DNA from 2 places in the Thermovibrio guaymasensis genome. Region 2 is predicted to be linked to the other one. Evidence: riboswitches for the same ligand, from Rfam matches in the RefSeq annotation. Region 2 holds a riboswitch; the other holds the start of a gene.
The links. A riboswitch is a leader RNA that binds a small molecule or an ion and turns the genes downstream of it on or off. The one in region 2 is predicted to bind cobalamin.

Region 1 (8,439 bases), on a different contig from region 2:
ACTTCCTTACTCCAAACTCCTTTGCTAGTTCAACTAAACTCCCTGTAAACTCAACGTGGGCTTCCCCATAAGTTGTTCCTTTAGTTTCCTTGAGAATACCAACGGTATTAATAACAACATCAGGCCGTTCAACTTCAAAGGCCCTCCTTAAATCTGATGGATGGTAAACAGGGAATGGATAGGCCAACTCTTTCCTTGAGACCAAAATGAGTGGGTATTCTTTTGAAAGTTCCCTTACTATATGGCCGGCTATAAAACCAGAGGCTCCTGTTATTAAGACTCTTTTACTCATAGGAGAAGTTTAACAAAAGGGGCAAAAGCCCCCAAAATTACTTAAAGGCGTAGTTTAGGCCGACAAAGAGGGCCCTTCCCATAGTGTTGTACCCGTAGGCAAGCTGGTAGTCCTCATCTGTAAGGTTAATACCTTTGGCGTAGAGCTCAAGGCCTCCCTTAAACTCGTAGGAGACGTAACAGTTAACAGTTGTAAACCCTCCAAGGGTTTTACCGTTTGAATCTTCCCTGTCTGAGTAGTGGAGGGCCCATAGGGAAGTTTTAACTCCCTTAAATTTCCCCTCAACTCCTACCGTATAGCTGAATTCAGGCCTCCTTGCAAGCTTCTCCCAACCGCTACCCGGCTTATAGTCCTCTGCCCTTAAGTGGGTATAACTTCCAAATAAAGAGAGGTTTTCAATTACCTCTACCTTACCCTTTATCTCTACTCCCTCAGTTAGGGCTTTATTGTAGTTAGTGTACTTGTAAACTCCCTGCCACCAGGGCATATCTATAAGGTTCCAGACGTGGTTCTTAAAGTAGGTCACGGAGAAACTCCCCTTTAGGTACGGAATTCTCTGGTCAAACCCTACGTTCCAGCCTTCGCTAGTTTCGGCCTTTAGCTTTTCATTGCCTACCCCGGGGCCGTAGAGCTGATAGAGGGAGGGAGCCTTAAATCCGGTTCCGTACTGGGCTCTAAGTTTTGTACCTGTCAGCCTAATCTTGTAGCCTGCAGATAACTTGTAAGTGGTTTTCCCTCCAAACTGGCTGTGCCAATCTCTCCTTAGAGCTCCAGTGTAAGTTACTCCAAAGATTTCGCCGTGGAGCTCCACAAAGGCAGACCTTGTGTGAGCAGAAGACTTACTTGGGGTTTGAGCTTTCTCCTGTCTGTAGTTTAAGCCTCCCGTTAAGAAGGTATTCTCACTTAAATAGTAAACAGGCTGAAGGGAGAAGTACCTTACTACTCCAGTATAGTTGCCGTAAGGATACTCCCTCTCTTCCCTGTTGTGGCCGAACTTGGCTGAAACTGAAAGGTCGTCTGAAATTAAGAACTCTCCCTTTAAATCTGTAAAGAAGTTGTCGTAGTTAGCCTTTGCTTTAGGGTTGTAGGGAAGGGAATCGTAGTCAACGCTTCCTCCCCTAACTTTCAAGTCTCCTGTAATCCTAACCCTATCGCTGGGGCTGTACCCGTAAGAGAACCAGCCTGCCTTATACCTAAAGCCGTCGTTGTCACTCTCATAGTAGGGGCTATCTGAGTTTGTTGCGCTGAAGCCATTTGTCTTAAAGTTCTCAAATGATAGAGAGAGGAAACCCTTTTCTAGGGGAAGCCCCGCGTAGAATCTCTCCTTGAAGGTCTTATACTTCCCCCCTTCCGTAGTTAGTTTAAACTCCCTTTCTTTAGGCTTTTTAGTAATTATGTTTATGACTCCAGCAACTGCATCTGAGCCGTATAGGGCTCCCTGAGGTCCCTTAATCACCTCAATTCTCTCAACGTTTGATAGGTCTATCCACTCAAAGTTGGCCTCTCCGCCGATCCTTGAAGGGTCGTAAACGGGAACTCCGTTAACCATAACGAGGATGTGCTTTGAGGGAAGGCCCAGTGTATAAACGTTAGTAACTTGTCCTAAACCTCCGTTTGATGAAAGGTGAATTCCTGAAATGTAGGCTAAAACATCGGAGATAGAGGTAAATCCGTACTTTTTAATGTCTTCTTTTGTAATTACCTCAAAGTCCTCAGAAACAGATTCTTCAGGTACTTCAATCCTGTTTGCAGTAACTAAAACGTCTTCAGCCTTAACAGTAGAAGTTAAAAGCAGAGCAAAACTAAGGGCTAAGAGTTCTCTTCTCACCTCTACACCTCCTTATTTTTTATAAAGAGCTCTCCATCTATCAGTTTCACACTTAAAGGGCAGTCAAAGAGGGTCTCAAGGTTTTCAACCAGCTCCTCCTTTCCCCCAAAAAAGAGGAGTTTTCCATCCTTTAAACCGATGAACTTTTTACATACTGAGTAGAGGAAGGAGACGTCGTGGGAAACGATTAAAAGGCTCTTCCGGTCATAAGACATCTCCTTAACGAAGGAGGAAAGGAGGGAGATAACCGCTAAATCAAGGTAGGCTGAAGGCTCATCAAGGAGGAAAACTGAAGGCTTTAATAGGTAGAGCCTTGAAAGCAAAACTTTAACCTTCTCTCCACCGCTTAAACTGTTAAAGTTCCTATCTAAAAGAGCTGAAATACCGAACTTTTCAACGGCCAGTTCAAAACCCTTTACCCCCGTTGTTACCCAGAGGAACTCCTTAACCGTGTAGTCAAAGGGAAGGGAGAGCTCCTGAGGAAGGTAGTTAACAAGTAAAACCCTCCTGTTTAAAGGGTATGAAAGGAGCTCCTTCCCCTTTAAGAAGACCTGTCCCCTGTATCTGTAATAGCCACCTAAACACTTTAACAGAGTACTCTTACCGGCACCGTTTTTACCGACAACTCCAACAACATCCCCAGGTTCCACCTTAAAGGAGATTCCCTTTAAAACCCTAAAGGAGAGCTCCCTAACCTCTAGCACCGGAGTACCTCCAGAGAAGGTAGATAAATGCAGGAGCTCCAAAGAGGGCAGTTACAACTCCAACCGGGAGGAGAGTTGGGTAGAGAACCTCCCTTGAGAGGAACTGGGAAAAGATAAGGAGAGCCCCACCCAAAAGGTAGTTAAGGAGGATAAAGGCTTTTCCGACCCTAAAACCGAGCAATCTTACAAGGTGGGGAACAACGATTCCGACAAAACCAACAATCCCAAAGAGGGAGATAAAAACTGCAACCGGAAGGCTGAACAGGACGAGGAGCTTTAAAAGGGCTCCTTCAGAGTCTACTCCGGAAAAGTAGGCAATCTCACTTCCAAGGGGAAGGAGCTCAACTTCCCTCTTAAAGTAAAGACCTAAAACCAAAGTTAAAAGGGATAGGAGAACTAAAAGGAGAGAAACCTTTAAAGAAGGAGGAGTTATAAAACCGAGTGTAACGTAGATGGCATCTGTGAGTGTGTAGGAGGGAATGAGGGCGTAGGAAAAGAGGATTAATGCAGAAAAGAGGGCATTTATTCCAACTCCAAAAAGGAGAATGGAAAAGGTGTTCTTAAAGAGCTTTCCTGCAAACCAAATTATCAAAACCGATAGGGAAGAGAATAAAACAGCCCCAAGTTCAGGCCTTAAGTTAATCAGGAGAGAGAGAACGGCTCCAAGGGCACTTGCCGAGGCGACCCCCAAAGTGTAAGGTTCGGCAAGTGGATTTCTCAAAGTGTTTTGAAAGACGGCTCCTGAAACTGCAAGGGTTGAGCCAAAGGAGAGGGCTGATAGAAGCTCTGGAAACCTGAAGGAAACTAGAATCTCAGAAGATGGAACTCTCCAAGTTAGAAAGAGAAGAGATGAAAGTATGAGGAAAAGGAGGATAAGCCCTACTCTTGACACATCTCCTCCCTTAACTTATCCAGTCCCCTCAAGAGCCTCGGACTTGGGTGGAGGAAGTCCGACTTATAGGGGGAAAGGTCGTAACACTTAAAACCTTTAAAGGAAGAGCATCCGGAGAACGATATGACAAGGTTAGGTTTCAAGGAGTAAAGGACTTCCAGAGAAACCGCCCTAAAGCTTCCTTCCGGAACGACCTTCCCACCTGACATCTCAATTAGCTGCCCAAGGTAGGTGGAGCTCCCTGCACAGTAAAGGGGCTTAGACGAAAGGGCTATAAAGACCTTCTTACCCCTTAAGCACCTACTTAGCCCTTGAGCCTCTTCTTCTAAACGCCTCTTTAAAACTTCCACTTTATTAGAAGGGACGTTAAGCTCTCTGGATAGGAGCTCTGAAACGCTAAACAAATCCTCAATAGAAACGAGTCTGAACCTCTCTGTTTTAATTCCCAACCTCTCTAAAGCATCACAGAACCTTTCAGGGGTCATCGTTGTGCATATAACCAGAGTAGGCTTAAGGGAAACTGTCTTTTCTAGGTTAGGGTTAACTATACCCCCGACTCTCTCTTTAACTTTACAGAAGTCCTCATCGCAGAAGTTGGTCACCCCAAGGAGCTCTGAGTCCTTCCCCAGGTAATGGACAACTTCGCTAAGGGCTGGGGAAAGGGAAACGATCCTCTCACCACAGAATGAGGCCAAAGGGAAAAGAACCAGAAAAAATAAAATAAAACTCCTTATCACCTCACCCTCCCTGCCCTGAACCCCCGCAGGGCAGAAAGTTTTTACCGCAGGCCGGTCTCCCGGCTCGCAGGCTTTTTAAGGCTGAACCTTCCCAGAGGAGAGGCTCTTAACCTTCCTCCCCCAGTGGTTTCAGCCTTTTTATTGCCTGCTCACGGTTGCGGGGACAGCGCCGGACTCTCACCGGACTTCCCGTTCACCTGCGGCAGCCAAATTCTAACAAATTGAAGGTGTATAATAACTTTTCACTCAAAGAGTAACCTGGAGAAGGAGATGTCAAAGTTCCAGTTTGCAAGAATAGATAGGCTTCCTCCTTACGTCTTTGCAGTGGTCAACGACCTTAAAATGAAGTTGAGGCGTGCAGGAGAGGACATAGTTGACTTAGGTATGGGAAACCCAGACCTTCCGACCCCAAAGCACATAGTTGATAAACTCTGTGAAGCTGCCCAGAACCCAAAAAACCACAGGTATTCTCAAACAAAAGGTCTCTACAAGCTTAGGGAGGCTCTAGCCCTCTGGTATCAGAGGAAGTACGGAGTTGAGCTTGACCCAGAAAGCGAAGTTATAACCACAATCGGCTCAAAGGAGGGGCTTGCACACCTTGCCCTCACCCTCATCAACCCGGGGGACGTAGCCCTAGTTCCCACACCGGCCTACCCGATTCACCCCTACTCAATAATCATTGCCGGTGGAGACGTAAGGAGTATTCCACTCTTAACCGATGAAGGAACTTTTGACTCTGAAGTCTTCCTTGAATCACTGATTAAGGCCTACAAGGAGAGCTGGCCAAGGCCAAAGGTACTAATACTCAACTTCCCACACAACCCCACAACTGCAACCGTTGAACTTCCCTTCTTTGAGAAAATCGTTGACTTTGCAAAAGAGAACAACCTGATAGTAATTCAGGATATAGCATACGCTGAAATATCCTTTGACGGATACGTTCCTCCGAGTATCCTTCAGGTTAAGGGAGCTAAAGAGATAGCCGTTGAGTTCTACTCCCTATCAAAAACCTACTCAATGGCCGGCTGGAGGGTAGGGTTTGCCGCCGGAAATAAGGAGATAATCCACGCCCTCTACAGGATGAAGAGCTACCTTGACTACGGCATGTTCCAACCTATCCAGATTGCCGCAATCATTGCACTTAAGAGCGACCAGTCCTGCGTTGAAGAGTACAGGAAGATTTACGAAAGGAGGAGGGATGTCCTGGTTGAGGGCCTAAACAGGATAGGCTGGAAGGTTGAAAAGCCAAAGGCGACTATGTTTGTTTGGGCAAAAATCCCAGAGAAGTTCCAGTCAATGGGCTCTCTGGAGTTTGCAAAGATGCTCCTACTTGACGGAAAAGTAGCAGTTTCACCGGGAATAGGTTTTGGGGAGTACGGAGATAAATACGTAAGGTTTGCCCTCGTTGAAAACGAACTTAGGATAAAACAGGCAGTTAGGGGAATAAAGAGAGCATTTGAAAAGTATGGATTAAGGAATATTAACGTTTGAGGGAGGAAGGGTGAGCTTTAAAGTTGGAATTGTCGGCTGCGGAACTGTAGGCAGCGGCGTAGTAAAGCTATTACTTGAAAACGGCCCATTCATTGAAAAGAGGATAGGTAGGAAAGTTGAAATAGCATTCGTTTCAGACCTTAATCCGGAAAAAGTTATCTCTTTAGGAGTTCCAAAGGAAAAAGTATATACGGACGCCTTTAAAGCGATTAAAGAAGTTGAGTGCGACACTGTAGTTGAGCTTATAGGAGGAACGACAACCGCTAAGAGGATTATTGAGGAAGCTTTAAGTAATAAAAGGCACGTAGTAACTGCAAATAAAGCCCTCCTTGCAGATTACGGAAACGAACTGTTTAAGATGGCAAAGGAAAAGGGAGTTTCCCTTAAGTTTGAAGCAAGCGTCGGAGGGGGAATTCCAGTAATAAAGGCCCTAAGGGAAGGCCTCGTCGGGAACAGGATAGAGAGAATCTACGGGATAATAAACGGTACTGCAAACTTTATCCTTACCCAGATGACCCAGAAAGGTCTCTCCTTTGAGGAAGCGCTTAAGCTAGCTCAAGAGAACGGGTACGCTGAAGCAGACCCGACACTTGACGTTGAAGGCTTTGACGCAGCCCACAAAATAGCAATCCTCTCAAGCCTTGCATTCTGCCGCTGGGTTAAAACAGAAAACGTATTCGTAGACGGAATTAGCAAACTTACTCCCCTTGACATTGAAATAGCAAAAGAAGAGTTCGGATACTCTGTTAAGCTCCTTGCAGTAGCAAAGGAAGTTGACGGCTCCTTAGAGGTGAGAGTTCACCCGACAATGATACCTGAAGAACACATCCTCTCAAGCGTTAACGGAGTCTTCAATGCCTGCTTAATAGAGGGGGACTTTGTCGGAGAAACCCTCTACTACGGAAAGGGAGCAGGCCAGAAACCAACTGCAAGCGCCGTTGTAAGCGACATAGTTGATTTAGCAGTGGGTAATAGCTTCTCCATTCCTGAGTGTCTCTTTAGAGATGGTTCTTTACCGATCAAGGAGCCGGACCAGTTTGTCTCAAGTTTTTATTTAAGGTTTACCGCAGTTGATAGACCCGGGGTTTTAGCCAAGATTGCCCTAATACTCGGTAAATACCAGATAAGCATAAAGATGGCCCTTCAAAGGAGTATTGACTTTAACGGTGGAGTTCCGGTAGTAATGACAACCCACCCGGCAAAGAAGAGGGACATTGACCTTGCAGTTAAAGAGATAGACCAGCTTGACGTAATTTTAAAGCCAACTTTTGTCTGCATGATAGAGGAGCTCTAATAGAAGGAGAGGAAAATGCTCATAGTAGCCCTTGATTTTGATAGTAAAGAGAAAGCACTTAAACTCGTTAAGGAGCTGGGAGATTCTGTCAAATACTACAAAGTTGGGCTGGAGCTCTTTTCAAGGGCTGGAATTGACGTTGTAAGAGAAATTTCCTCAACGGGTAAAAAGGTTTTCCTTGACCTAAAGTACCACGACATTCCAAACACTGTAAAGTCGGCTGCAAGGGTCGCAGTTGAGGCTGGAGTATTTATGTACAACCTCCACGCCCTCGGGGGCTTTGAGCTTATGAGGGAAGTGGCCGAGTTTAACAGAGAGTATGCAGAAAAACTCGGAGTAGAAAAGCCCCTTCTAATTGCCGTAACGGTTCTAACCAGCATGAAGGAGGAGGATTTAAGGGAAGTTGGGATAGAAAAACCCCTGAACGAGGAAGTTTTAAGACTTGCGGAGCTTGCTAAAAGAGCAGGCCTTGATGGAGTAGTATGTTCGGCTAAAGAGGTAAGGTTAATAAAAAACAACTTAGGGGAGGACTTTATAACCGTAACTCCAGGAATTCGCCCTCTGTGGGCGGCGAAGGATGACCAGAAGAGGGTAGTAACTCCGAAAATGGCCAAAGAGCTCGGAACAGACTTTATAGTAGTTGGAAGGCCAATAACGAGAGCAGAGAATCCTAAAGAAGCCGCAGAAAGGATTTTAGAGGAGCTCCAGTAAAAATAAAAACTCTCTTCTTAATTACCTTCCAAAGCGCCTTTTCTTCCTACATGCTATTGTCTTTTTTTAAAACCTTGACAGAGTAAAGAGATACTATTAATATTCAACTTACCAAGAAAAGTTAGTTTATCCTAACAAAGGAGGAAAGATTGGTTCCGCTCCCCTTCTGCAAAGACGGTAAAGAAGTAAGGGTAAAGGAAATCAAAGGAGGGAGGAGAGCTCTTGAAAGGTTAAGCTCCCTTGGAATTTACCCCGGAGCGAAGTTGAAAGTTTTAAACACTAAAGGAGGACCGGTCTTAGTAAGGGTAGGAGAGTCAAGGATAGGTCTTGGATTTGGAATAGCAAGTAAAGTTTTTGTGGAGGAGGAAAGATGAAGCTATCCCAGTTAAAAGTAGGCCAAAGGGCAAAAGTAGTTAGGGTTAAATCAAGTCAAGAACTCTCAAGAAGGTTAAGAGCTATGGGGCTGATTAAGGAAGAGGTAATAACCGTC
Region 2 (8,439 bases):
CCTAAAGACTTTATCTTTCTAGCCTTAACAGTAGCCTACGGAGCGGTAGTAGTATGGAAGTTTTAAGGGTTGAAGACCTGTGGGTAAAGGTTGAAGGTAGAGAAGTCCTTAAAGGAGTCAACTTCTCAATAAAAGAGAGGGAAAAGGTACTTATAGTAGGCGACAACGGAAGCGGAAAGACAACTTTGGCCGAAACTATAATGGGCTTTATAAGGCCTGATAGGGGAAGGATACTCTTTAAGGGAAAGGAGTTAAAAGGAGAGGAGGACTTTAATCAGATAAGGAGGAAAATAGGCTACTGTTTTCAAAATCCCGACGAACAGCTCTTTTGTCCAACAGTTGAGGAGGAAATTGCTTTCGCTCCCCTTGCACTTGGAAAGAAAAGGGAAGAGGTAGAGGAAATCGTTAAGGAGCTCCTCAAAACGTTTCAGATAGAACACCTAAGGGAAAGGCCTACCCATAAGCTCTCTGGAGGTGAAAAGAGGATAGTCTCAGTTGCTGCCGTCCTCTCTATGGATCCTGAAGTTTTAATACTTGACGAACCGACCCTCGGACTTGATAGGAAGAGGTTTCAGATACTCTCCTCATTTTTGAAGGAAACCGAAATACCGGTTCTACTAATTACACACGAAAAAGAGTTAATTGAACACTTAGGTTGGAGAGTAGTTAGGATAGAAGGGCCCTAAGGCCCCTTAAGTTAATTGGCACAGGCAATACACTCCTCTTTCTTGAGGGCTCCCTGGCTGTCCTTCTGAACGGTCCTAACGTAGTAAATCGTCTTAATACCCTTCTCCCAGGCGTAGAGGACGGTTTCGTAGATGTCCTTAGCCCTAATTCCAAGGTTTAGGTTGAAAAGGAGCTCCATTGAAATCCCGCTGTCAACCCACTTCTGAATCATTGATATTACGTCTATAACCTCCTTCTGGTTCATAAACTTGCTCTCCCTGTAGAACCAGAACCTCTCCTTAATGAAAGGGGGACAAATCGGAACCGCCTGCTTCTGGTTCTTATCTATGTAAAATCGGCTAAAGGGAGGTAGGACTCCCGGGGTTGCTCCCTGTAAAAGGCCAGAGCTGGTGTTTGGAGCAATAGCAAAGAGCTGACCGTTCCTAATTCCGTACTTCTTAAGCTTGGCTAAGAGTTCCAGCCACTTCTCTTTTAAGGTAGTCTTTTCGCTTAAGTATTCAGCGTCTTTACCTATTACTATTCCCTTGCTCCAGTCTGAACCCTCGTAGGCAGGGAAGACTCCCCTCTCCTTGGCAAGGTTGACGCTCTCATCAATTCCGTAGTAGGCAATTTTCTCGTAGAGCTCGTCAATAACCTTTAATGACTGCCTTCCGTAGGGAATTTCTCTCTTTGCAAGGTAGTCGGCAAGGCCAAGAGTTCCAATACCTATAGTTCTGTAACGGTCGTTGTGGAGCTTACTCTCAAGGATCGGGGGAGAGGTTAGCTCTATAGTGTTGTCAAGGATTCTTACTGCAGTCCTCACCGCATCTTCAAGCTCGGCGTCGTTTTCTATGTTTGCAAGGTTTATTGAGAGGAGGTTGCAGGTGTGGACGAGGCCAGGCTCCTCAATTTCGCTGACTATCTTCCCGTCCCTCATATAGGTTTTAAAGCCCTTAGAAGGCCTAAAGTTTGAGAAACTCTCCATACAGAGGTTTCCGTTCCCTATGTAGCCGTCGTGCTTTAAAGGATTTAGCCGATTGGCGGTATCCTTGAAAAAGATGTAGGGTAGACCAGTTGCAACCTGCGTTTTCAAAATCTCTTTAAGGAGCTCCCTAGCCCTTACCCTCTTCTTTAGTTTTAGCCTGTCGGCCTCGGCCTCTATATGAATGTAGGCCTTTTCAAACTCGTCTCCCCACAGCTCGTAGAGTCTGTAGCCGAATTTCCTCTCAACCTCGTAAGGGTCAACCAGAAGCCACTCCTGGTTGAACTTCACCCTCTCCATAAAGAGGTCAGGGATTACTACTTGAGGGAAGATGTCAAAGGCCTTTCTCCTCAAGTCTCCGTTTTCGGTTTTGAGCTCCAAGAAGTCGTAAATATCAAGGTGCCAGACGTCAAGGGCTACAGTAACAGCCCCTGCCCTCTTACCTTCCTGGTTCACTGCAACTGCAACGTCGTTTAGGATTTTTGCCCAGGGAACTATTCCGCCGCTTGCCCCAAAGACTTTCTTTATCCAGGAACCCTGAGCCCTAATTCTTGAAAGGTTAACTCCAACGCCTCCCGCCCTCTTTGAAATCTGGGCAACCTGGTTTGCAGTGTACATAATTGAGTCAAGGTTATCGTCCATTGCGGTGATGAAGCAGGAAGAGAGGTTTCCGTTGGGACGGCGGAGGTTAATGAGAATCGGAGTGGCAAGTGAGAGCTTCTTTCCGGCTATGAGATCATAGAACTTCTTAGCAGTTTTAAGCCTCGTCTCCTTCGGCTCGTTCTTTGCAAGCATCAGGGAAATCGTCATGTACATCTCTTGAGGGAGCTCTATGGGGAAGTCCTCGTAGATGCAGAGGTATCTCTTTGCTAAAAGGTTAGCTCCGGCATAGTCGTAGAGGAAGTCATACTTAAGCTTTAGGTAATCCCCCGCCTCAACAATTTCACTCTCCGTATAACTTTCAAGGATCTCAGGAATATAAAGCCCCTTACTAACTAAATCCCTCACAACCTTTAAGTACTCTCTTCCTCCCCCAACGTAGGCCAGCTTACTTGTTCCCCTTCTGATTGCCACTTCTTTGTAGAGGTTAAAGATGAAGAGCCTTCCGGCAAGTATCCTCCAGTCTGGCTCCTCAGGAGTTGTAAGCTGGAGAGCGGTATTTATAACAGCTTCATGAATTTGACGCGTCGTAATTCCATCAAAGAAGTGAAGTTTTAGCTTTGCCTCAAGTTTCAATGGATTGAGATCTAAACCTTCAGCAGCCCAGTTAATAACTTTTCTGATCTTCTCAATGTTTAAAGGTTCTCTAGTTCCTTTCCTCTTTACCACGGTAATCCTATTCATCACTCCTCCCTGCTGAAGATAGAAGTATTTAACTACTGTAAAGGGTTAAAACTCAAGGCAGTCCGTTTGAAAGGGCTGATTTACAACCCATATTAAACATTTGAACTAAAGTGCAAAACTTATCTTCTTAAATAAGAAAAGATTTTTAACCAAAGAAAGAAAAAAACCTTAGGACCCACAGGGCTTCCTTCAAAGGGGAATACAACATTTAACCTCTATTATCAAGAAGTTAAACTTCCTTATAGAGGTACTCAATCCTGGTTGAGGAAGGAAGAGATAAGTAGTCGGAGAGGAAAGGAAAGAGCTCCTTAACACCTTTGTTTACCTTTATAACGACCCTCTTCCTTGCAACCCTTTCAGCTTCTCTGAGGACTTCCGGGGAAACGAAGTCCTTCGGAGCAACCTCCCTAAAGGGCATCATAACGCCGTCCTTCCACTTTGGCTTTACAAACATCGGGGAAAAATAGACGATATCGTAAGATTTATCAGGCTGGGCCTTTAGGAATTGATAGTTATCGGCTAGAACAGGCCTAACTAGAGAGTAGGCAAACTCTGCAACCTTTAACCTCCCTTTAGGCTTAAAGGTCTCAAGCCCCCTCTTAACAATCTCATAGATTACAGGTTCCTTCTCAAGACCGACCACAGGCATTTTACTTACAAAGGCAGCCATGAGTGCGTCCTGAGCAAGGCCGAGGTTACAGTCAAGGACAGTCTCACCCTCCTTTAAGTCCATAGCCTCAACCATTGACTCCTTTCCACTTTCAAGGTAGTTAATCAGCCTGATCTTAAAAAGACCGGGGTGAAAGAAGAGCTTCTGTCCCTTAAGGGTGTGAAGGGTTAGGTTAAGGTCCTTTCCAACAACTAAGACCGGCCTCTTATACTCCCTCTTTATAGATGAAAGGGTCCTGTGGCGACGCTTAACTAAGGGAGCTCCAAGCTCAGAAGAAAGCCTTTGGGCCTCAGCTATCATCTCGGGAGTAGGCCTTCTATCGGTAGTTACAACAACCTCCATGAACTACTCCACTAGAAGATCAGGCCTGTTCCTCTGGAGGTACTTGAGAGTGTAGGAACAGAGAGGATAGATCTTATAACCGTTCTCCTGGGCATAGTCAACGAGTTTGGCAGTTAACTTACCTGCAATTCCTTTACCCCTGTGGCTTTCAGGAACGTAAGTAGTACTAACAACCAACACCTTTTTCTCGTCGTCTACTCCAAAGGTTATAAAAGCCTCTTCCTCAGAGTTTAACTTAATATAGACCCTACCTGCCTCTACCTTAACTTCCAAACTAGACCCCATCCTATATAGTTGTGGTATTATTATACGCGCAAAATTCCAAAATAACAGCGGGGGGAAACGTTGGGCCTCAGGGACCTGTTCCTCTTAATAGTCTTCTTTGGTTTTATCTGGTACATCCTTGAGGAGTTTTACGACAAAATAGATAGGATCATCTAAAGAGCTAACCTAATTGTGAGGAAAGAGTATGTCGGATTCTTTCCTCCTCTAGGAAATAATAGCAATAGTTGGCTTAATGGCCTTCTTCTGGCTTCAGCTTGAAAAGCTCTACAGAAAACTTCCCTTTTCCTAACGGGAAGATTTTCCTAAAATTAGCCTGTCTCGGGTGAACGGGAAGTCCGGTGAAAGTCCGGCGCTGTCCTCGCAACCGTGAGCAGGCATTAATAAAGGGCTGTAAACCACTGGGGTGGAAAGGTTAAAGGCCTCCACCCTGGGAAGGTTTACAGCTTCAAAAAGCCTGCGAGCCGGGAGACCGGCCCGAGATGGGCAGGTGAAACACCTGCCCCTTCGCGTCCTGCGGGGGTTCGGGACGCGGGAAAGAAGAAGGGGCTTTTTTTTCTCTTTTGCCTCCTCTTTTTCCCGCTTCAAGAACCGCCTGCAGGCGTTTAAAAAAACGCCGCAGGAGGTAGAAAAATGAAAACCTACGCTTACGGTTTCCCCAGACTGGGGAAAAACAGGGAATTCAAAAGACTGGTAGAGGGCTTTTGGGACGGAAAGCTCTCTGAAAAGGAACTCCTTAAGGGAATTGAGGAGCTAGACAGGAAGAGGGAAGAAGCCTACAGTAAAGTTGACGGCCATCCAACCGGAGAGATGACGCTGTACGACCACATGGTTGACCAGGCAGTCCTCTTCGGTCTCTACACTGCAAAGTCCCTTCAAGAGTACTTTGAGCTGTGTAGAGGGAAAAATGCCCTCCACATGAGAAAGTGGTTTAACACTAACTACCACTACCTCGTCCCAGACTTCACCGGAAAGGAACTATCCCTTTCAGACCTTCCCTACCCAAAGTGGAAAAGGAGATCTTCAAACGCCTACATAATTGGACCTTTCACTTTTGTAAAGCTCTCCAGGGGAGTCAAGGAAGAGGAATTTAAAGAGAGGGTTAAAGAGGTTGCAGCCCTAACGGCCCGCTTCGTTAAAGAGATGGAGTTTAAAAGCCTCCACGTTGACGAGCCTGCACTTGCTCTGGAGCTCTCAAAGGAGGAGTGGGAAGTTTTAAAGGAGGCCTACGAAGAGCTTGCAGGGACGGGAATTCCAGTAAACCTCTTTACCTACTACGGCAGTATAGATAATCTAAAGGAACTCTTTGAACTTCCAGTCAAGGGAATCGGCATTGACCTAATCCACGACGGTGGAGAGAACTTAAAACAGCTAAGGGAGATTGAGAGCGATAAAAGGCTCTTTGCGGGAGTAGTTGACGGGAGAAACGTATGGAGGAACGACCTATTTAAAACGGCTGAGAAATTAAAGGAGCTGAAATGGAAGTTTAATACCGTAATAACCAACGCAGCCCCCCTGTTCCACCTGCCGGTAAGCTTTTCCGGAGCAACTCTTCCTGAGGAACTCTTAAAGAAAGTCGCCTTTGCTCAGGAGAAATTGGAAGAGCTAAACCTACTGGTCGAAGTCTTAGAAGGGGAAACTGAGAGAGCAGAGGAGTGGGTAGAAGGTTTAAAAATCCCCTTCGGAAGAATTGAAAGAGTTAGGGAGAGGGTGGCAGCCCTTAAAGAGGAGGACTTCATAAGGAAACCGGCCTACCCTGAAAGGGAGAGAGTTCAGAAGGAAGCTCTGAAACTCCCCCTCTTTCCGACAACAACAATAGGGTCATTCCCCCAAACGGAAGAAGTTAGAAGGATAAGGCTTTTAAGGAAAAAGGGGAAACTCTCCCAGGAGGACTACGACACCTTCATCAGGGGTGAAATAGCAAAGGCAATTCAGATTCAGGAGGAACTCGGCCTTGACGTTCTGGTCCACGGTGAGTTTGAACGGAGCGACATGGTGGAGTACTTTGCAGAAAAGATGAAGGGAATTGCGACAACCGGCAACGGCTGGGTAATTTCCTACGGAACCAGGTGCTATAGACCTCCGATTATCTACGGAGACGTAGAGAGAGACGGCCAGATGACAGTTAAGGAAATTGGCTTTGCCCAAAGTTTAACCCAAAAGCCTGTAAAGGGAATGCTTACCGGCCCAACTACAATAATAGCCTGGAGCTTTGTGAGAGAGGACCTACCCTTAAGGGAGGTTGCCTACCAGATTGCCCTTGCCCTTAAGGATGAAATAGCAGATTACGAGAAAGAGGGAATAAAAATCGTCCAGATAGACGAACCGGCAATAAGGGAAAAGGCACCCCTTAAGAAGAGGGAGTGGAAAGAGTACTTTGACTGGGCAGTTAAAGCCTTCAGACTCTGCCACAGCTCCGTAAAGCCTGAAACACAAATCCACACCCACATGTGCTACTCTGAGTTTAGCGAGATTATAGAGTACATACTCTTGATGGACTTTGACGTTATATCCATTGAAGCAACCCGCTCTAAGGGCGACATAGTGGAGGCCTTTGAAAAGGTTAACTTTGATAGGCAAATAGGCCTTGGAGTCTGGGATATCCACTCCCCCTACGTACCTTCAGTTGAGGAAATGGAAGAGATAGTCAAGAGAGCGCTCAGGGTAATCCCAAAAGAGAAGTTCTGGGTAAACCCAGACTGCGGACTTAAGACGAGGCGATGGGAAGAGGTAATTCCGGCTTTAAGGAACCTGATTAAACTTGCCCTTAAGTTAAGGGAAGAAAAACAATAACAAACAAGACCATCCTCCCGGGGAGGCCTCCCGGCCTCCACTTTTTCTCAGGAACTCACTATTATTCTTTATGAACTTTTTGAGAGAGAGAAAATGGAAACTCCCTTCCTGAAGGTTGAAATTCCAACAACTTTTAAAGACCATCCCGGCGTCTTTTCAGCAGCCCTCTATACAAAGATTCACCAGTGCAACCTCAACTGCTACCAGTGCCACAACCGTCACTATTTCAAAGGAGAAGAAGAGTTCTTCACCGAAAAAGAACTGAGGGAAAAACTTAAAATGCTAAAACTCCTAGGGGTGGAACTGGTAATAGTTTCAGGAGGAGAACCTACCTTAGAAGATAGGCTTGAAGAAGGGCTAAGAGTAATCAAGGAAGAAAACTTCCCCGTGAGGGTTGATACAAACGGAACCTGCCCAGAAAGGGTTGAAAAACTGATAAAAAATAGGTTAATAGATGGACTAGCCGTTGACGTGAAAATTCCACTCCTAGATGACTACACCCCCGACCAGCTAAAACGCTTTATGAGGATTCTCTTTTCAAGAGAAGATTTAGAACCTTCGGCAGTTTATAACTATTCAAAGAAACTGAGAATTACAATAGAAATAATAAAGAGATACACTTTGCCTTACACCATCTTCAGAACTGTTAAATACCCTCTCCTTACCGAATCAGAAATTGAGCTGATAAGGAAGGAGCTAAAATCTTTTCCACATCAGGTTAACCCGTTCTACCCCGTGGAGGAGTAATGAACAAGTACTTCAAACTGATAGAGCTCTTCATAGACAACGACGACATCTCAAGGAACAACGCTAACTTCGTTAGAGGAGTTCCCGTCCTTGAGCACGTTGTAGTTGGCGAAGTAATGAAAGACTACCTATTTGACATTATCTATAAAGGCCTTCCAGTGAGAATACACCATGAAGAGGGGTGGGCATACCACCACCAGACCTACAGGCTATCTGCTTACTGTATAGGATTATCCGCAAAGGACATTGCATACCATGGACTTCAAAGCAACGCAAAGAACGAAAGGAAGGCGGCTCCTCCAAAGAGACTGGAAACTCTCTTTATGCAGTGTGCAAACTTAATATGCCTCATAGCTCAGGAGGTTTCCGGAGCTACTTCCCTTAACGACCTATCAACCGTAGCTGCAGGTTACCTGTACTACTTGGAAAAAGAGGGAAAGAAGAGCTACTCCGACTATGAGCTTGAAAACCTGTGGCAGGAATTCCTCTACAACATAAACCTTCCATTTAGAAGTGGAAACTCTCCATTTTCAAACATTACACTTGACTTTGGAAAACCAAACAGCCGTCTGAGGTACGAACCGGTAGTCTACGCAGGAAAATTACTGAATAT

Region 1: linked by a shared signal. The riboswitch ahead of C7457_RS08730 (ABC transporter substrate-binding protein) and the one ahead of metE (5-methyltetrahydropteroyltriglutamate--homocysteine S-methyltransferase) in region 2 are both predicted to bind cobalamin.

What each region holds. Positions count from the first base shown of each region.
Region 1 covers NZ_RBIE01000002.1:256,194-264,632, forward strand. Annotated here, with positions in the region: gene C7457_RS06480 (NAD-dependent epimerase/dehydratase family protein) at 1-292, opposite strand, end outside; gene C7457_RS06485 (TonB-dependent receptor plug domain-containing protein) at 330-2,120, opposite strand; gene C7457_RS06490 (ABC transporter ATP-binding protein) at 2,123-2,824, opposite strand; gene C7457_RS06495 (FecCD family ABC transporter permease) at 2,811-3,716, opposite strand; gene C7457_RS08730 (ABC transporter substrate-binding protein) at 3,704-4,453, opposite strand; cobalamin riboswitch at 4,486-4,669, opposite strand; gene C7457_RS06500 (aminotransferase class I/II-fold pyridoxal phosphate-dependent enzyme) at 4,724-5,944, shown strand; gene C7457_RS06505 (homoserine dehydrogenase) at 5,955-7,238, shown strand; gene pyrF (orotidine-5'-phosphate decarboxylase) at 7,254-7,949, shown strand; gene C7457_RS06515 (FeoA family protein) at 8,099-8,323, shown strand; gene C7457_RS06520 (FeoA family protein) at 8,320-8,439, shown strand, end outside.
Region 2 covers NZ_RBIE01000005.1:14,949-23,387, reverse strand. Annotated here, with positions in the region: gene C7457_RS07965 (energy-coupling factor transporter transmembrane component T family protein) at 1-66, shown strand, start outside; gene C7457_RS07960 (energy-coupling factor ABC transporter ATP-binding protein) at 54-686, shown strand; gene C7457_RS07955 (ribonucleoside-diphosphate reductase subunit alpha) at 698-2,992, opposite strand; gene C7457_RS07950 (class I SAM-dependent methyltransferase) at 3,222-4,004, opposite strand; gene C7457_RS07945 (GNAT family N-acetyltransferase) at 4,008-4,277, opposite strand; cobalamin riboswitch at 4,593-4,781, shown strand; gene metE (5-methyltetrahydropteroyltriglutamate--homocysteine S-methyltransferase) at 4,920-7,079, shown strand; gene C7457_RS07935 (radical SAM protein) at 7,173-7,826, shown strand; gene nrdD (anaerobic ribonucleoside-triphosphate reductase) at 7,826-8,439, shown strand, end outside.